Regions from separate parts of the Klebsiella variicola genome, predicted to be linked through region 1. Evidence: predicted binding sites of a transcription regulator. Region 1 holds the regulator's gene; each other region holds the start of a gene.
What was found. Region 1 encodes ArgR, which controls arginine synthesis, uptake and breakdown. Its sites were predicted from a motif close to ANTGAATAAAAATACANT; they were not measured.

Region 1 (5,306 bases):
AAACAGTTCAGCAGCCATCACCGCGATAACGCGAAAAATATGGCTCACATCCTCGACGGCCAGCGTGGAGACCTGCATATGTCGGTTAGGCAAGCGCACCAGAAATCCTTCCTGTTCAAGGGACTGTAGCGCTTCCCTAACCGGCATACGTGAAAGTCCCAATTGTTCCGCGATGTTCTCCTGAGTCAGTTCCTCCCCGGGTTTCATGGCGCCGGAGAGGATCTGATAACGAATCATCTGCGCGATTTGGTCCCGGGTCTGTTTTCTTTCGATCTTTTTCACGCTGTCCTCATGGCTGGTGGCTTAAAACGCGGGGGATTTTAGCAGATTTGCCCGACCGCTGGCGCATGGAGGCGAAAAGTGAGGCAATAAAAAGCCGGAACAACGGTTCCGGCTTTTTTGCACGTGCGAGGTTACTTGTTGACGAAGTCTTCGCCGAGCGCGATATCTTTCTTCAGGGTGTCCAGCATGCCTTCCAGCGCCTGCTGCTCAAAGGCGCTGAGTTTGCCGATAGACTGTCGCTCTTCCACGCCGTTTTTTCCCAGCAGCAGCGGCTGGGAGAAGAAACGCGCATAGTGGCCGTCGCCTTCCACGTAGGCGCACTCCACCACACCTTTCTCTCCCTGCATCGCGCGAACCAGAGAGAGACCAAAGCGCGCAGCCGCCTGACCCATCGACAACGTCGCCGACCCACCGCCCGCTTTCGCTTCCACGACTTCGGTACCGGCATTTTGAATGCGTTTAGTCAGATCGGCCACTTCCTGATCGCTGAAGCTGACGCCCGGGATCTGCGACAATAATGGCAGAATGGTGACGCCGGAGTGACCACCAATGACCGGGACTTCCACCTCGGTTGCCGATTTACCTTTCAGCTCAGCGACAAAGGTATTGGAGCGGATAATGTCCAGCGTGGTGACGCCGAACAGCTTGTTTTTATCGTACACGCCGGCTTTTTTCAGCACTTCGGCGGCGATAGCCACGGTGGTATTCACCGGGTTGGTGATAACACCGATGCAGGCCTGTGGGCAGGTTTTGGCAATCTGCTGCACCAGGTTCTTAACGATGCCGGCATTCACATTAAACAGGTCGGAACGATCCATGCCGGGCTTACGCGCTACGCCCGCGGAGATCAGCACCACATCAGCGCCTTCCAGCGCCGGGGTAGCATCTTCACCGGAAAATCCTTTAATTTTTACATCTGTGGGGATATGACTTAGATCTACCGCCACGCCCGGCGTAACCGGAGCGATGTCGTACAACGAGAGCTCTGAACCTGAAGGCAGTTGGGTCTTAAGTAGTAGGGCAAGCGCCTGGCCGATACCACCGGCGGCGCCAAGGACTGCAACTTTCATCCTAAACTCCTTATTATGGTTAATTTAGTCTTTCGTTATTCCGTCGCCTGGACCTTAATTCACAAGATGAACAATTACAATGATTATGGCTGAAGAATGCATTATTGTGCGTAGCAATAGAACAGCGGCGCACTTTATGCTTCCTGACTGACCATCCAGCAAAGCGAAGTACCGGATCGACTGTTGGTTACAATACACCCAGCCAGTTGCGCAAAACAACACCAACTCAATAACATTTCATTTACTTTTACATGGCTTTAAGCGTTGTGATGTGAACATGTTCCTTATATGGTTTTTTTGCTAAAATATGCCCCCTTCATAACATTATTGACCTATCCCGTTGCGGATTATTTGCATAAAAATTCACGGTTATGCATAATGATGTTGTTTTTACCACCATAATCTGGGTGACTTATGCGAAGTTCGGCAAAACAAGAAGAACTGGTTAAAGCGTTTAAAGCGCTGCTTAAAGAAGAGAAATTCAGCTCGCAGGGAGAGATCGTCCAGGCGCTGCAGGAAGAAGGCTTCGAGAATATCAACCAATCGAAGGTCTCCCGCATGCTCACCAAATTTGGCGCGGTTCGTACCCGTAACGCCAAAATGGAAATGGTCTATTGCCTGCCTGCTGAGCTTGGCGTGCCGACCACCTCCAGCCCGCTGAAAAATCTGGTGCTGGATATCGACTATAACGATGCCGTCGTGGTGATTCACACCAGCCCCGGCGCGGCGCAGCTGATTGCCCGTCTTCTCGACTCGCTGGGCAAGGCGGAAGGTATTCTCGGCAGCATCGCCGGGGATGACACCATCTTCACCACCCCTGCGCGCGGCTTTACGGTGAAAGATCTGCACGACGCCATCCTGGTCCTGTTCGAACAGGAACTCTGAGTATTCCCCTCTGGCAATCGTCAGAGGGCGACTCCCCTTTCTTTCTCTCTCACGCCCCTCAATCCAACAATTATTTAACATTTTGTGTGATTTAACGCGTCTATACGTTCTTTTACTTAAGGGAAACGCCTAAAACGCACAAAAGATCAAATTCGCATACCTTTATGATTTTATTAGAAATAAATCTTATCACTGCGGATAAGTTGTCATTTTTAATTCTTATAGGTTATAAAAAGCGCAATTCATTGTAACTATTAACGCGCAAAACAATTAGCATGGTATTAATATTTTTTGTGATTAGTGTATACTTGGTTTTGTGATGAGGGTCACGAAACAAAGACCTCAACAAAAAGATTCGACGAGGTGAACATCATGAAAATCAAAACCACTGTAGCAGCACTCAGCATCCTGTCCGTCGTGTCGTTTGGCGCTTTTGCCGCTGACGTTATCAACAGCGAGCAAGCCCAGGGCCGCGAGGCCATTGGCACAGTTTCCGTCGGCGCGGTAGCCTCTTCCCCGATGGATATGCATGAAATGCTGAACAAGAAAGCGCAGGAAGAAGGGGCTTCTTCTTATCGCATTATCGAAGCCCGCACTGGCGACCACTGGCATGCCACCGCTGAGCTTTATAAATAAGTTGTAGTTCGTCAACGACTAACCCGACACAGATTCTCTACCGCGGCCTGGGCGCATACATCCCCCGCCGCGGCAAAACAAAGACTGGAGTAAAGATTATGAAACGCGCAATGATCATCGCATCCCTTGGCCTGGCTTCCGTTCTCTCTTTCGGCGCAAGCGCGGCCGTTCAGCAAGTTAACGCTGAACAAGCACAAAACCTGCAGTCCATGGGCACCATCTCCGTATCCCAGGTAGGTAGTGCGCCAATGGACATGCGTCAGGAGCTGGCCGCTAAAGCCGAGAAAGAAGGCGCCAGCAGCTACCGTATTATTGAAGCACGTACCGGCGATAGCTGGCACGCCACCGCTGAGCTGTACAAATAAACCCTCGTCGTCTTATTTCGACGACTTGCCCCCGCCTGCCGGGGCTTTTTTTTGCTTCATCGCCGGCCCCGTCCGGAACAGCGATGTCTCAATGCGCTCCCCTGGTTCAGAAACACGTCCGTCACGGTCGGCGAGGCGCGCAACCTCTGGAGGGAAGCCTTCACCAATATTCAACAGATTAGAAATGAACGTTTAGCCATGCCGGGCGTTAAAGCGCAACTCCCCCTCCAGCTCCTCTTCTGCTTCATCAAATAATAAAATCAGCGCGCCGAAGCGCCGACGCTGCTTGTCGTTTAAATGAATAAACTCAATATCCAGCGGCAATGGCAGCAGCCCACCAGTCACCGCGTCCCACAGTGAATCCAGGTTGTTGACCTTATCCTGAGCCAGCTCAAAGGTTCGGGAAAACTCCCGGTAGAAATCCTGTTGTTCGGCGATTTCGTCAAAATCAAACGTATAGGTGGTCATGGCAGCCCCTCCCGCTTCTCTTCCTGTCGCCGTTAAGTATAGCGATAAAAAAACCGACGCCTGGGCGTCGGTTTAGGGGTTAACTGCTGGTCAGCACATGCTGGTACTTGTGCAACATCTCAACCAGCCGCCGCACGGGCTCGGTCACCTGCGGCGAAGCCTCCCAGACCCGCAACTTCTCCTGATAGACATCAAGCTCAGCCAGCAGCTGGGTAAAGTAGCGCCGACGCTTATCATCACTCCCGGCGGAGATCACATGATCTGCGGTACGTCGCAGCTGTCGATGGAAGGCCGACAGATCGTCGTTCACCGGCACGGGCGCATCACGCAGGCGCTGATGGGCAATAATCAACGTCAATGCCAGACGGAAGCGGGCGACATCGCCGGGGAACTTATTGAGCAATAAAAACAACTGCTGATAGAGCGCGGGCAGATGGTTCTCTTTACGACGCGCCGAGTTCGTTGTCAGCGAAGAGACCGCCGCAGAGACAAACTGATTCAACAGCACCCGACCGGTTCTGGCCCGAGAATTATCCCTGACAATGAGAATGACCATCAGGGCAAGGAAACAGCCGACGATCTGCCCCAGCGCACTGTCAAGGAACTGACTGAACTGAAACTGCATCGGGTTATCCAGCACCAGAATGTTAATGGTGCTCGCCAGCGCTCCCAGCGATCCGAGACGCCTTTTCTGCACTTCGATACCGATAAAGAACGCCATCGCCGCCAGGCTGATGCAAAGCAGCAGCATGCTCTGCTGCGTCGCCGGCATGATCACCAGGAAGTACAGGGTACCCAGCGGTAACGCCGCCAGGGTGCCATAAAGGAAGTCCATCGCCACCATTCGGGGGTTAGGCAGGCGCATCGCCAGCGCGGTAACGACGGCAATCATCACCATCGCGCCGCTGCCTGAGGTCCAGCCTGTCCACAACCAGAACAGCGTCCCGAGGATACAGGAGACGGAGGTACGCCAGAAGTTCACCATCGCATGGTGGCGCTCAGCAGATTCCACTTTGACCACCGCTTCGCCGCGCAGCACACTATCTTCAATGCGACTGATTTTGGTGTTACCCACCACGCCACGCTTAAGCAATAAGTAGCGCGTAGCGGCACCCACCCAGCTGTAGATGGTGACGGGCGTATTATGCTCGCCTTTCCAGGTCAGAAAACGGCGCATACGCTTCAGCTGCTGGTGGACGTCCTGCACTGTCTCCACCGGCTCGGCGAACAGCTCACGGTAGTCATCCGTCACCATTTCCGGGCGCGAGTTCTGAATCAGGTAGGTCTCGCAAGCCTGGGTGATAAGCGTTAATGAAAGGGTATTGATCGCCTTCAGGCGCTGATTCGCCTTCGCCCAGCGAGAGGATTCCATGATCAGATTACTGCGCATACCTTCCAGCGCCGTGGTGCGACGCACCAGCGCGCCCCACGCCTGATCCACTTCCTCTTTTTCACCGTGGGCGACGCATAACTGCATCAGCTTATATTGCGCAATCAGCAGGTTATCCAGCTCAAGGTCGATCTCTTTTTTAATCGAACGTGGAGAGAACAGCAGGTCGGCGACGATAGCGCTGACAATACCGATGACAATTTCGCTACA
Region 2 (5,306 bases), 450 kb from region 1:
ACCGGCGGGTCGCCATGCCACTATGCGCCCTGGCGAAGGTAAGCGGAAAGGTGAAAACGTGGCTGTTGCACAATGTCCCGCCTCGTGCGGAGAACTTATCCAGGGCTGGATCCTCGGCAGCGAGAAACTGGTCTCCTGCCCGGTGGACTGGTACAGCACCGTCGAGGTCGAGACCGGGGTGCCGCGAAAAGATGAGCGGCCGCTGTCGCGGGCGATGGTCGACCAGCTGCTGGCCCACTGGGGCTACCCCCCAGCGCTGAGCCAGCAGATCCGCATTACCCTGCACTCAACGATCCCGGTGGCCAAAGGGATGGCCAGCAGCACCGCCGATATCGCTGCCACCGCCGTCGCCACCGCCCATCATCTGGGCCATCTACTGGATGAGCCGACGCTGGCGCGCCTGTGCGTCGCGCTGGAGCCTACCGACAGCACCCTGTTTCGCCAGCTGACGCTGTTCGACCATAATACCGCCGCCACGCAAATCGCCTGTCCCCCTCCGCCAGCGCTCGACCTGTTAGTACTGGAGAGCCCGCTGACGCTGCGCACCACCGACTACCACCAGCTGCCGCGCGAGGCGGGTCTGTTGGCTAACGCCTCCCGGCTGCAGCTGGCGTGGGAGAAAGTACAGCAGGCCTGCCATTGCGGCAGCCCACAGCTGCTGGGCGAAGCGGCGACCATCAGCGCCATCGCCAGCCAGCAGCTGTTGCCCAAACCGGGGTTTGACGCGCTACTGCAACTGGTGGAAAGCGCAGGATTGTATGGCCTTAATGTAGCGCACAGCGGCAGCGTCGTCGGCCTGCTGCTGGACCGCCTTCGTCATGACGTCGAATTTCTGCAATGGCGGCTGGCAGAGAGCGACATCGCCGCCCACTGGCCGCAGCAGCATCTGCTGGCGATGGTGCCCGGGGGCGTCACCCTGCAGTAGGCCTCAGGCCAGCGCCCGGCGCAGCGCCGCCAGCAGCTGGTCGTTTTCGCTGGCGCTACGGATCGCCACCCGGAAATAACGGCTATCCAGCCCCGGGTAGTTGGCGCAGCTGCGGATCAGCACATGCTGGCGCAACAGGGCGTATTGCAGGTCAAGCCCTTGCCTGTCGCAGCGCAAGAACAGGTAGTTAGCACGCCCGGGCCACACGGTCAGCCCGGTAATCTCTTTCAGTCGTGAACAGAAACGCGCCCCCTCCTCCTGCAGCCATTGCCAGGTGGCCCGCTGATACGCCCGGTCCTGGAGGATGATCTCTCCGGCCAGGGCGGCATAGGCATTGATGGACCACGGCATTTGTCGCTCGCGCAGCCGGGCCACTGCCTGGGCGTCAGCGTTGAGCAGGTAGCCGAGACGCAGCCCCGGAATAGCATAAAATTTGGTGAGCGAGCGCAGAACCCAGACGTGCGGGTGCTGCGCCAGCAGGGGAATAAATCCCGGCTGGTCGGGGATAAAGTCGAGGAAGGCCTCATCGAGGATCAGGCTGATGTTCAGCGCCCGACAGCGCTGCGCAATGGCTTCCAGCAGGCCCCGCTCCGGCAGCAGGCCGGTGGGGTTGTTCGGGGTGCAAAGAAACAGGCAGTCCAGCGCCGGAGTCAGGGCATCGAGGATGGCGTCAGTCAGCTGCCAGCCATCGCACTCCCGGAGGGCATACTCCACCAACTCGCAGTCCACCGTCTGCAGCGCCCGCCGGTACTCCGCGAAACCAGGAATGACGATCATCGCCCGCCGCGGCTTAAGGCCGTGGACGAGGGTGAAGATCGATTCAGTTTCGCCGTTGCCGGCAAGGATATGCGCCGCCGGCAGCTGATGGTGGGCAGCCAGCGCCTGATGCAGCTGTTGATATTCAACGTCAGGGTAGCGCTCGGCGCAGCCTGGGTTGTCGACGATCGCCTGCCTGAGCGAAGCTGGCATCCCCAGCGGATTGATGTTGGCGCTAAAATCCAGCAGCTCGCCGGGCGCAATACCCAGCAGGGCGGCGGCCTCGCGGATGTTACCGCCATGGGCGCTTTTCAGTAAGGCCATATCCCTTTCCTGTGTGGTTATCCGCGACGGGCCAGCGTCGCGCCGTCGGCGAAGTAGGCTTTAATCCCGGCGAGGATCGACTCGGCTACCTCCTGCTGGAATTTGGCCGTTTTCAGCTTCCGCTCTTCTTCCACGTTGCTGATAAACGCCGTCTCCACCAGAATGGAGGGGATATCCGGCGCCTTCAGCACCGCAAAGCCCGCCTGCTCTACCCGATTCTTGTGCAGGTTATTGATATTGCCCATTTTCTCCAGCACCGCCTTGCCAAATTTGAGGCTGTCGGCGATGGTCAGGGACTGCACCATATCGAACATGGTGTGGTCGACATAGCGGTCGCCGCTCTTGCTGACCCCACCGATCAGATCCGAGGCATTCTGCGTCTGGGCGAGATATTTTGCCGCGGTACTGGTGGCCCCCCTGGTGGAGAGGGCAAACACTGAGGAGCCGCTGGGCTGGCGGCTGGTAAAGGCGTCGGCGTGAATCGATACGAACAGGTCGGCGCGCTGCTTCTGCGCCTTGGCGACACGCACCTTCAACGGGATAAACACGTCTTCGTTGCGGGTCATATAGGCCTTCATATTGCCTTCTTTGTCGATCAGCGCCCGGAGGCGGCGGGCAATCTGCAGCACCACATCTTTCTCGCGGGTGCGATACTTCCCCACGGCGCCGGAGTCTTCGCCGCCGTGTCCGGGATCGAGCATAATGACAATCGGCCGGTCACGCCCGGCTTTGCCCGGCTGCGGTCCGCTTTGCGCCGGCGGCACCTGACGCTCCAGATCGCCTTTGTTGTAATCCTCGAGCAGCGCCAGCAGCGGATCCTGAACATCGGTGGCGTTGGCGGGGTAGAGGTCCATCACCAGACGCTCTTTAAAGCCGGCCACCGGCGCGAGGGCAAACAGCTGCGGCTTGACGTTCTGCTTGAGCTCAAAAACCATGCGCACGGTTTGCGGATCAAACTGGCCCACGCGGGCGGACTGAATAAAGGGGTCGTCATCGCGGATCTGCCCCCCCATGCCCTTCAGCACAGAGTTAAGGTTAACCCCTTCCAGATCCACCACCACCCGCTCCGGGTTACTGAGGGCAAACTGCCGGTATTTCAGCACATGATTCGATTCTACCGTGACGCGCGTGTAGGTCGATGCTGGCCAGACGCGAACAGCGACCACCCGCGCATCGGCAGCCAGCCCCACAGGGCTCACGCTCATTAACCACATGGCGCCCGCGCCCTGCAGCAGACGGCGACGGCTTAATCCAGAGTTGTTTCCCGACATGCCACTCCCAAGCAATAAAAACGCATTTGTACCCAAAACAAACAGATTGACCAGAAACTTTAACGAAAGGCATATAACCTGTCATCTATAAAAGGGTAAACATTCATTGACACCCTGCGCCGGGTCACATGTTTTTCGTGGCTTAGCCTAAAATTGGCACTTGCGTTTAACAGCAAAACAGAATAAAAATACAATAATTACGAATAATCATGCATTGAGGGTTTGTCATGGTGAAGGAACGTCGCACTGAACTGGTAGAAGGATTCCGCCATTCTGTTCCCTATATTAATGCCCATCGGGGAAAAACGTTTGTCATCATGCTGGGCGGCGAAGCCATTGAGCATGAAAATTTCTCAAATATTGTCAATGACATAGGATTATTGCATAGCCTGGGCATTCGCCTGGTCGTGGTCTATGGCGCCCGCCCGCAGATTGACGCTAACCTCGCCGAGCACCACCACGAGCCGGTCTATCACAAGCAGACGCGAGTGACTGACGCTAAAACGCTTGAGCTGGTTAAGCAGGCGGCGGGGATGCTGCAGCTGGAGATCACCGCCCGCCTGTCGATGAGCCTCAACAACACCCCGCTGCAGGGGGCCCATATCAACGTCGTCAGCGGCAACTTTATCATCGCCCAGCCGCTGGGCGTCGATGACGGCGTCGATTATTGCCACAGCGGACGCATTCGCCGCATTGACGAAGAGGCGATTCATCGTCAGCTCGACAGCGGCGCCATTGTCCTGATGGGGCCGGTCGCGGTGTCGGTCACCGGCGAGAGCTTTAACCTGACTTCGGAAGAGATCGCCACCCAGCTGGCCATCAAGCTGAAGGCGGAGAAAATGATCGGCTTCTGTTCGTCGCAAGGGGTTTACAACCAGGCCGGAGAAATCGTCTCCGAACTGTTCCCTAATGAAGCGCAGGCCCGCGTCGAAGAGCTGGAAGCGGACGAAGATTATAACTCCGGCACCGTGCGCTTCCTGCGCGGGGCCGTGAAGGCCTGCCGCAGCGGCGTGCGGCGCTGCCACCTGATCAGCTATCAGGAAAATGGCGCGCTGCTGCAGGAGCTGTTCTCACGCGACGGCATCGGCACCCAGATCGTCATGGAGAGCGCGGAGCAGATCCGCCGGGCGACCATCAACGATATCGGCGGTATTCTTGAGCTGATAAGCCCGCTTGAGCAGCAGGGCATCCTGGTGCGCCGCTCCCGCGAGCAGCTGGAGATGGAGATCGACAAATTCACCATTATTCAGCGCGATAACACCACTATCGCCTGCGCTGCCCTCTATCCTTTCCCGGAAGAGAAGATCGGCGAAATGGCCTGCGTGGCGGTGCATCCGGATTACCGGAGCTCGTCGCGGGGAGAGGTGCTTCTGGAGCGTATTGCCGCTCAGGCCAGACAGATGGGACTGAGCAAGCTGTTCGTGCTAACCACCCGCAGCATCCACTGGTTCCAGGAGCGCGGCTTCACGCCGGTGGATATCGACCTGCTGCCGGAGAGTAAAAAGCAGATGTATAACTATCAGCGCCGGTCGAAGGTGCTGATGGCCGACCTCGCTTAGGCCCTTCTTCACCCTTTCTAACGGCCCGGGATAGCGCGACGCTTATCGCTTTATCCTGGGCCGGTCTCCCGCCACTCTTCGCGCCAGCGCTCGTCTGCGGTACGCGGGCGAAATTCCTGGTTTCCGCACAGGCCATTTCTTTCTCGCTGGCTCACCGATATGCTATTGGCTGTCGACAGGACGTCGACTGGCGCCACGGCCGCCACCCGCCCTGCAAGGATCGCTGAAATAATGGAAACCAAACCGAACTGGCTGGTCAGACATATCAACCTCATTACCGCCGCGGTCGCCCTCTATCCGTGGTTGCTGATGATATTGCTGCTCTGGGATAACCAGCGCCATCATCAGCATGGTTATGCCGCGCTCGGCGCCGCCATCGCGATATTATTCCTGCTGGCCCTGACGTCCGGCATGAATGTTCTCATCTCCTCGCTGGTGATTTTTGTTGCCCGCTGTTCCACCCCACCGCTG
Region 3 (5,306 bases), 640 kb from region 1:
TAATTCCAGCGCGTCCGGGTTTTTCTTCTGCGGCATCAGCGAGGAGCCGGAGGTCACGCGATCAGAAAGCTCGACGAAGTTCGCCTCGCCGGAGTTAAAGAAAATCAGATCTTCAGCAAAGCGCGACAGATGCACCATGCCAATAGACGCATCGGAAAGCAGCTCCAGAACATGGTCGCGATCGGAAACGCTGTCGAGGCTGTTGCGGGTGGCAGAGGCAAAGCCCAGCCAGCCGGCCAGCTGCTCGCGGTCGATTTCATACGCCGTCCCCGCCAGCGCGCCGCAGCCCAGTGGACTGACGTCAAGGCGCTTCAGCGCGTCCTGCAGGCGGCTTTCGTCACGCGCCAGCATTTCAACGTAGGCCAGACACCAGTGTGCGAACGTCACTGGCTGCGCGCGCTGCAGGTGAGTGTACCCCGGCATCACCGCGTCCTGGTTATGCTGGGCGGTCTCCACCAGCGCGCTCTGCAGCTGGCGGTTCGCCGACAGCAGTTCGACAACGGTATCTTTGCACCACAGTTTAAGATCGGTGGCGACCTGGTCGTTACGGCTGCGCCCGGTGTGCAGTTTCTTGCCCAGCTGGCCCACTTTATCGATCAGCTTGCCTTCCACCCAGCTGTGAATATCTTCGGCATCGCTGGCGAGGATTTGCTGCGGATTGGCGCGCACCTCTTCCAGCAGCACGTTCAGCGCTTCTTCCAGCTGCTGCTGTTCAGCGGCACTCAGAACGCCGACCGTTACCAGCGCTTTCGACCAGGCGACAGAGCCAACGATATCCTGCTCCGCCAGACGATAGTCGAAGCGCAACGAGTCGTTGAACTGTTTGAACCGTTGATCTGCTGCCTGTGTAAAACGCCCGCCCCAAAGTGCCATAACATGCTTCCTTTATTCGTTAGTTCTGCCGGCGGCATTGTGCCGCCCGGCCTACAGTCTGTAAGCCCGGCAGACGACGCGCCGCCGGGCATGAAATCTTAAGCCAGAATACGTGTGCCGATCGGCGTGCCGTTAAATAACGCTGGCAGCTGCTCGGCGTGACGCCAGGAGGCGATATCCACCGGACGGCCCAGGGCACGTGCGGCGTCAAGGGCCGCATTCACTTTAACAATCATGCCGTCAGTGATAATGCCCTGCTCGATCAGCTGCTCCGCTTTCTCGGCGGTCATCTCGGCAATGCGCTGTCCTTTACCGTCGAGGATACCGCTGACATCAGACAGCAGGATCAGATCCGCCCCCAGGGTGGCCGCCAGCGCTGTCGCCGCCTGGTCAGCATTGACGTTCATCAGCTGGCCTTCATCGGTCACCCCGATAGAGCTCACCACCGGCAGGTAACCGCCCGCCAGCAGGGTGTTGATCAGCGCCGGGGAGCCCGGCTGCGCCAGCCCGACATGGCCCAGCTCGGCATCCAGCTGCGTGACCTTCACGCTATCGCCATCGCCGAGGAACAGGCCTACCGAGGAAATACCATGTTTTTTCGCCCATGCCAGCAGCGTTTTGTTGGCGGTTCCCGCCAGCGCGCCGGTAATGATGTCAATCTGATCGGCAGGCGTAACCCGCAGGCCATTTTTCTTTTTCACCGGCAGATTAAGCTGCTTCATCAGCTCATCCACCACGCAGCCGCCGCCATGGACGATAATCAGCGGGCGCTGGTGCGCTTCACGGTAGTTAACCAGCGCGGTAAACAGGCGCTCCAGCGCCTCTTCGCTATCGAGTAATACGCCGCCGAGTTTGATAATTAATGGGTTCATCATCACACCTTAAATAAGAGACTGCGTCTCAGCGAAGCCGAAACGAATATTCGCGCACTGCACTGCCTGCGCTGCGGCGCCTTTCAGCAGGTTATCTTCAGCCGCGACGACGATGAGATGGTCGTCCTGCACGGCAAAACCGATATCACAGAATGGCAGACCCTCGACGCTTTTCAATGCGGGTACGCCTTTATCATATAAACGTACCAGCGGTTTATCGGCGTAAGCCTGCTGGTAAACCGCTGCGATCTGCGCGTGGCCGACGCCCGGCTTCAGGCGGCAGGTAATGGTTTCAAGGATGCCGCGCTTAAAATTACCCAGGTGCGGGGTAAAAATCACCTTTGCCCCGAGGTGGCTGGCAATCTCCGGCTGATGGCGATGGTTAAATATGCCGTATGGCTGCAGGCTCACTTCACAGAAGCTATTGCCGATCGCGGCTTTACGACCCGCGCCGCTCACCCCGCTGGTGGCGTTGATCACCGGCCACTGGTTCAGATCCAGCAGATTGGCCTCAATCAGCGGCTTCAGCGACAGCTGCGCCGCCGTCGGATAGCAGCCAGGCACCGCGATTAACTGCGCTTCTTTAAGCGCATCCGCGCTCCACTCCGCCAGACCATACACCGCCTGTTTGAGCAGGTCGGGATGTTGATGAGTGAAACCGTAATATTTTTCGTAGAACGCCCCATCGTTAACGCGGAAGGCACCGGAAAGATCGAACACCACGCAGCCGGCGGCAAGGAACTGCGGCGCCAGGTCGTGACTCACTTCGTGCGCGGTGGCGAGAAACACCACGTCCACGCCAGCGCTGAATTCGCTGATATCGGACATCGGCTGCAGCGGCATATCGACAATGCCTTTGAGCTGCGGATGCAGGTCGGAAATTAATTTTCCCGCATCATTGCTTTGCGCGGAGACCGTCAAAGCGGTTATGTTCATATGCGGATGACGATTGATATAGGTCACCAGCTCTGCGCCGGCATAACCACTGGCACCCACAATCAGCGTATTTAACATTGGAAGCGCATCTCCTTACATTCGATGGGTTTTCTTACGCTCAACGATATTGTATTTTTATTCACAATAAATGCATGAATATTGATACTATCACGACCCAAGGTGTGTCAACAATGAAAAACAATTTACCGCCCTTTATCGAGATTTACCGCGCGTTGATCGCCACACCGTCCATCAGCGCGACCGAAGAGGCTCTCGATCAAAGCAATGAGTCTTTAATCAATTTGCTGGCAGGCTGGTTCCGCGATCTCGGCTTCAATGTTGAGATACAGCCGGTGCCGGATACGCGCCATAAATTCAACCTGCTGGCCAGCACCGGACACGGCGCCGGCGGCCTGCTGCTCGCCGGGCATACCGATACCGTGCCATTCGATGATGGCCGCTGGACGCGGGATCCGTTCACCCTCACCGAACACGATAACAAGCTCTACGGCCTCGGCACGGCTGACATGAAAGGCTTCTTCGCCTTTATTCTCGACGCCCTGCGCGATGTCGACGTCACCACGCTGAAAAAACCGCTGTATATTCTGGCCACCGCCGACGAAGAGACCAGCATGGCCGGCGCGCGCTATTTTGCCGAAACCACCCAGCTGCGCCCGGACTGCGCCATCATCGGCGAGCCCACCTCCCTGCAGCCGATCCGCGCCCACAAAGGACATATGTCCAACGCGATCCGTATTCAGGGCCAGTCCGGCCACTCCAGCGATCCGGCACGCGGAGTTAACGCGATTGAGCTTATGCACGACGCCATCGGCCGCATTATGCAGCTGCGCGATCTGCTAAAAGAGCGCTACCACTTCGAGGCGTTCACGGTCCCTTACCCAACCCTCAACCTGGGCGCTATCCATGGCGGCGATGCCTCAAACCGTATCTGCGCCTGCTGCGAACTGCATATGGATATCCGCCCGCTGCCGGGGATGACCCTCAACGATCTTAATGGTCTGTTGGGCGAGGCGCTGGCGCCCGTCAGTGAGCGCTGGCCGGGCCGCCTGACGGTCTCAGAGCTGCACCCGCCGATCCCCGGCTACGAATGCCCGCCGGACCATAAGCTGGTCCAGGTGGTTGAGAAACTGCTCGGCGCGCAGACCGACGTGGTGAACTACTGCACCGAAGCGCCGTTTATCCAGACGCTGTGTCCGACGCTGGTTCTCGGCCCGGGTTCCATCAATCAGGCCCATCAGCCTGACGAGTATCTGGAGACGCGCTTTATCAAGCCGACCCGGGAGCTGATTAGCCAGGTGGTCCACCACTTCTGCTGGCACTAAAATCGCCCTCTTTTTCCGCCCCGTTCTCGCGGGGCGGAACGGTGACGATCGTCACATTTCCATAAGCGATGCTTATCCAGCGACCCCTGAATTAAATTTCGCAAATTACGGCGATTTACTCGTTTGCTGAAGCGATTTCGCAGTAATTGACGTGGGGGTATTTACGTGGCTTTATAAAAGACGGGTTGCTTATCCGTTGCTCACGTTCCAGCGCAGCGGATATAACAAAATAAAATGAGATGGGGTGTCTGGGGTAACATGAACGAACAATATTCCGCATTGCGTAGTAATGTCAGTATGCTCGGCAAGGTGCTGGGCGATACCATCAAGGATGCATTGGGAGAAAATATTCTTGATCGTGTCGAAACTATCCGTAAGTTGTCCAAATCTTCACGCGCCGGCAACGAAGCTAACCGCCAGGAGCTGCTGACCACGCTGCAGAATTTGTCTAACGACGAACTGCTGCCGGTTGCCCGTGCCTTCAGCCAGTTTCTGAATCTGGCGAACACCGCTGAGCAGTACCACAGCATTTCGCCGAATGGCGAAGCGGCCAGCAATCCGGAAGTCATTGCGCGTACCCTGAGAAAGCTCAAAGACCAACCCAATCTCAACGAAGACACCATCAAAAAAGCGGTGGAATCTCTGTCTCTGGAGCTGGTATTAACCGCCCACCCGACCGAGATCACCCGCCGGACGCTGATCCATAAAATGGTGGAAGTGAACAGCTGCCTCAAGCAACTGGACAATAAAGACATCGCCGACTACGAACACCATCAGCTGATGCGCCGTCTGCGCCAGCTGATCGCCCAGTCCTGGCATACTGACGAGATCCGTAAATACCGCCCGTCTCCGGTCGACGAAGCCAAATGGGGCTTCGCGGTGGTGGAAAACAGCCTGTGGGAAGGGGTGCCTAACTATCTGCGCGAGCTGAACGAACAGCTGGAAGCCAACCTTGGCTATCAGCTACCGGTGGACTTTGTCCCGGTGCGTTTCACCTCGTGGATGGGCGGCGACCGCGACGGCAACCCGAACGTGACCGCCGACATCACCCGCCACGTGCTGCTGCTCAGCCGCTGGAAAGCCACCGATCTGTTCCTCAAAGACGTGCAGGTGCTGATCTCCGAGCTGTCGATGGTGGAGTGTACCGACGAACTTCGCGCGCTGGCTGGCGCCGAGGGTGCTCAGGAACCGTACCGTTATCTGATGAAGAAACTGCGCACTCAGCTGATGGAGACCCAGGCCTGGCTGGAAGCGCGCCTGAAAGGTCAGAAGCTGCCGAAAC

Region 2: the regulator ArgR is predicted to act here: its motif matches at 3,454-3,471, upstream of argA (amino-acid N-acetyltransferase).
Region 3: the regulator ArgR is predicted to act here: its motif matches at 2,808-2,825, upstream of argC (N-acetyl-gamma-glutamyl-phosphate reductase).

The regions. Positions count from the first base shown of each region.
Region 1 is NZ_CP010523.2:491,422-496,727, reverse strand. Features, by position in the region: gene SP68_RS02335 (GntR family transcriptional regulator) at 1-282, opposite strand, end outside; gene mdh (malate dehydrogenase) at 414-1,352, opposite strand; gene argR (transcriptional regulator ArgR) at 1,767-2,237, shown strand; gene yhcN (peroxide/acid stress response protein YhcN) at 2,610-2,873, shown strand; gene yhcN-B (DUF1471 family stress response protein YhcN-B) at 2,972-3,238, shown strand; gene SP68_RS02310 (barstar family protein) at 3,431-3,706, opposite strand; gene aaeB (p-hydroxybenzoic acid efflux pump subunit AaeB) at 3,786-5,306, opposite strand, start outside.
Region 2 is NZ_CP010523.2:938,490-943,795, reverse strand. Features, by position in the region: gene SP68_RS04475 (GHMP family kinase ATP-binding protein) at 59-925, shown strand; gene cobD (threonine-phosphate decarboxylase CobD) at 929-2,005, opposite strand; gene amiC (N-acetylmuramoyl-L-alanine amidase AmiC) at 2,023-3,276, opposite strand; gene argA (amino-acid N-acetyltransferase) at 3,504-4,835, shown strand; gene SP68_RS04455 (hypothetical protein) at 5,067-5,306, shown strand, end outside.
Region 3 is NZ_CP010523.2:5,374,643-5,379,948, forward strand. Features, by position in the region: gene argH (argininosuccinate lyase) at 1-873, opposite strand, end outside; gene argB (acetylglutamate kinase) at 972-1,748, opposite strand; gene argC (N-acetyl-gamma-glutamyl-phosphate reductase) at 1,755-2,759, opposite strand; gene argE (acetylornithine deacetylase) at 2,873-4,024, shown strand; gene ppc (phosphoenolpyruvate carboxylase) at 4,283-5,306, shown strand, end outside.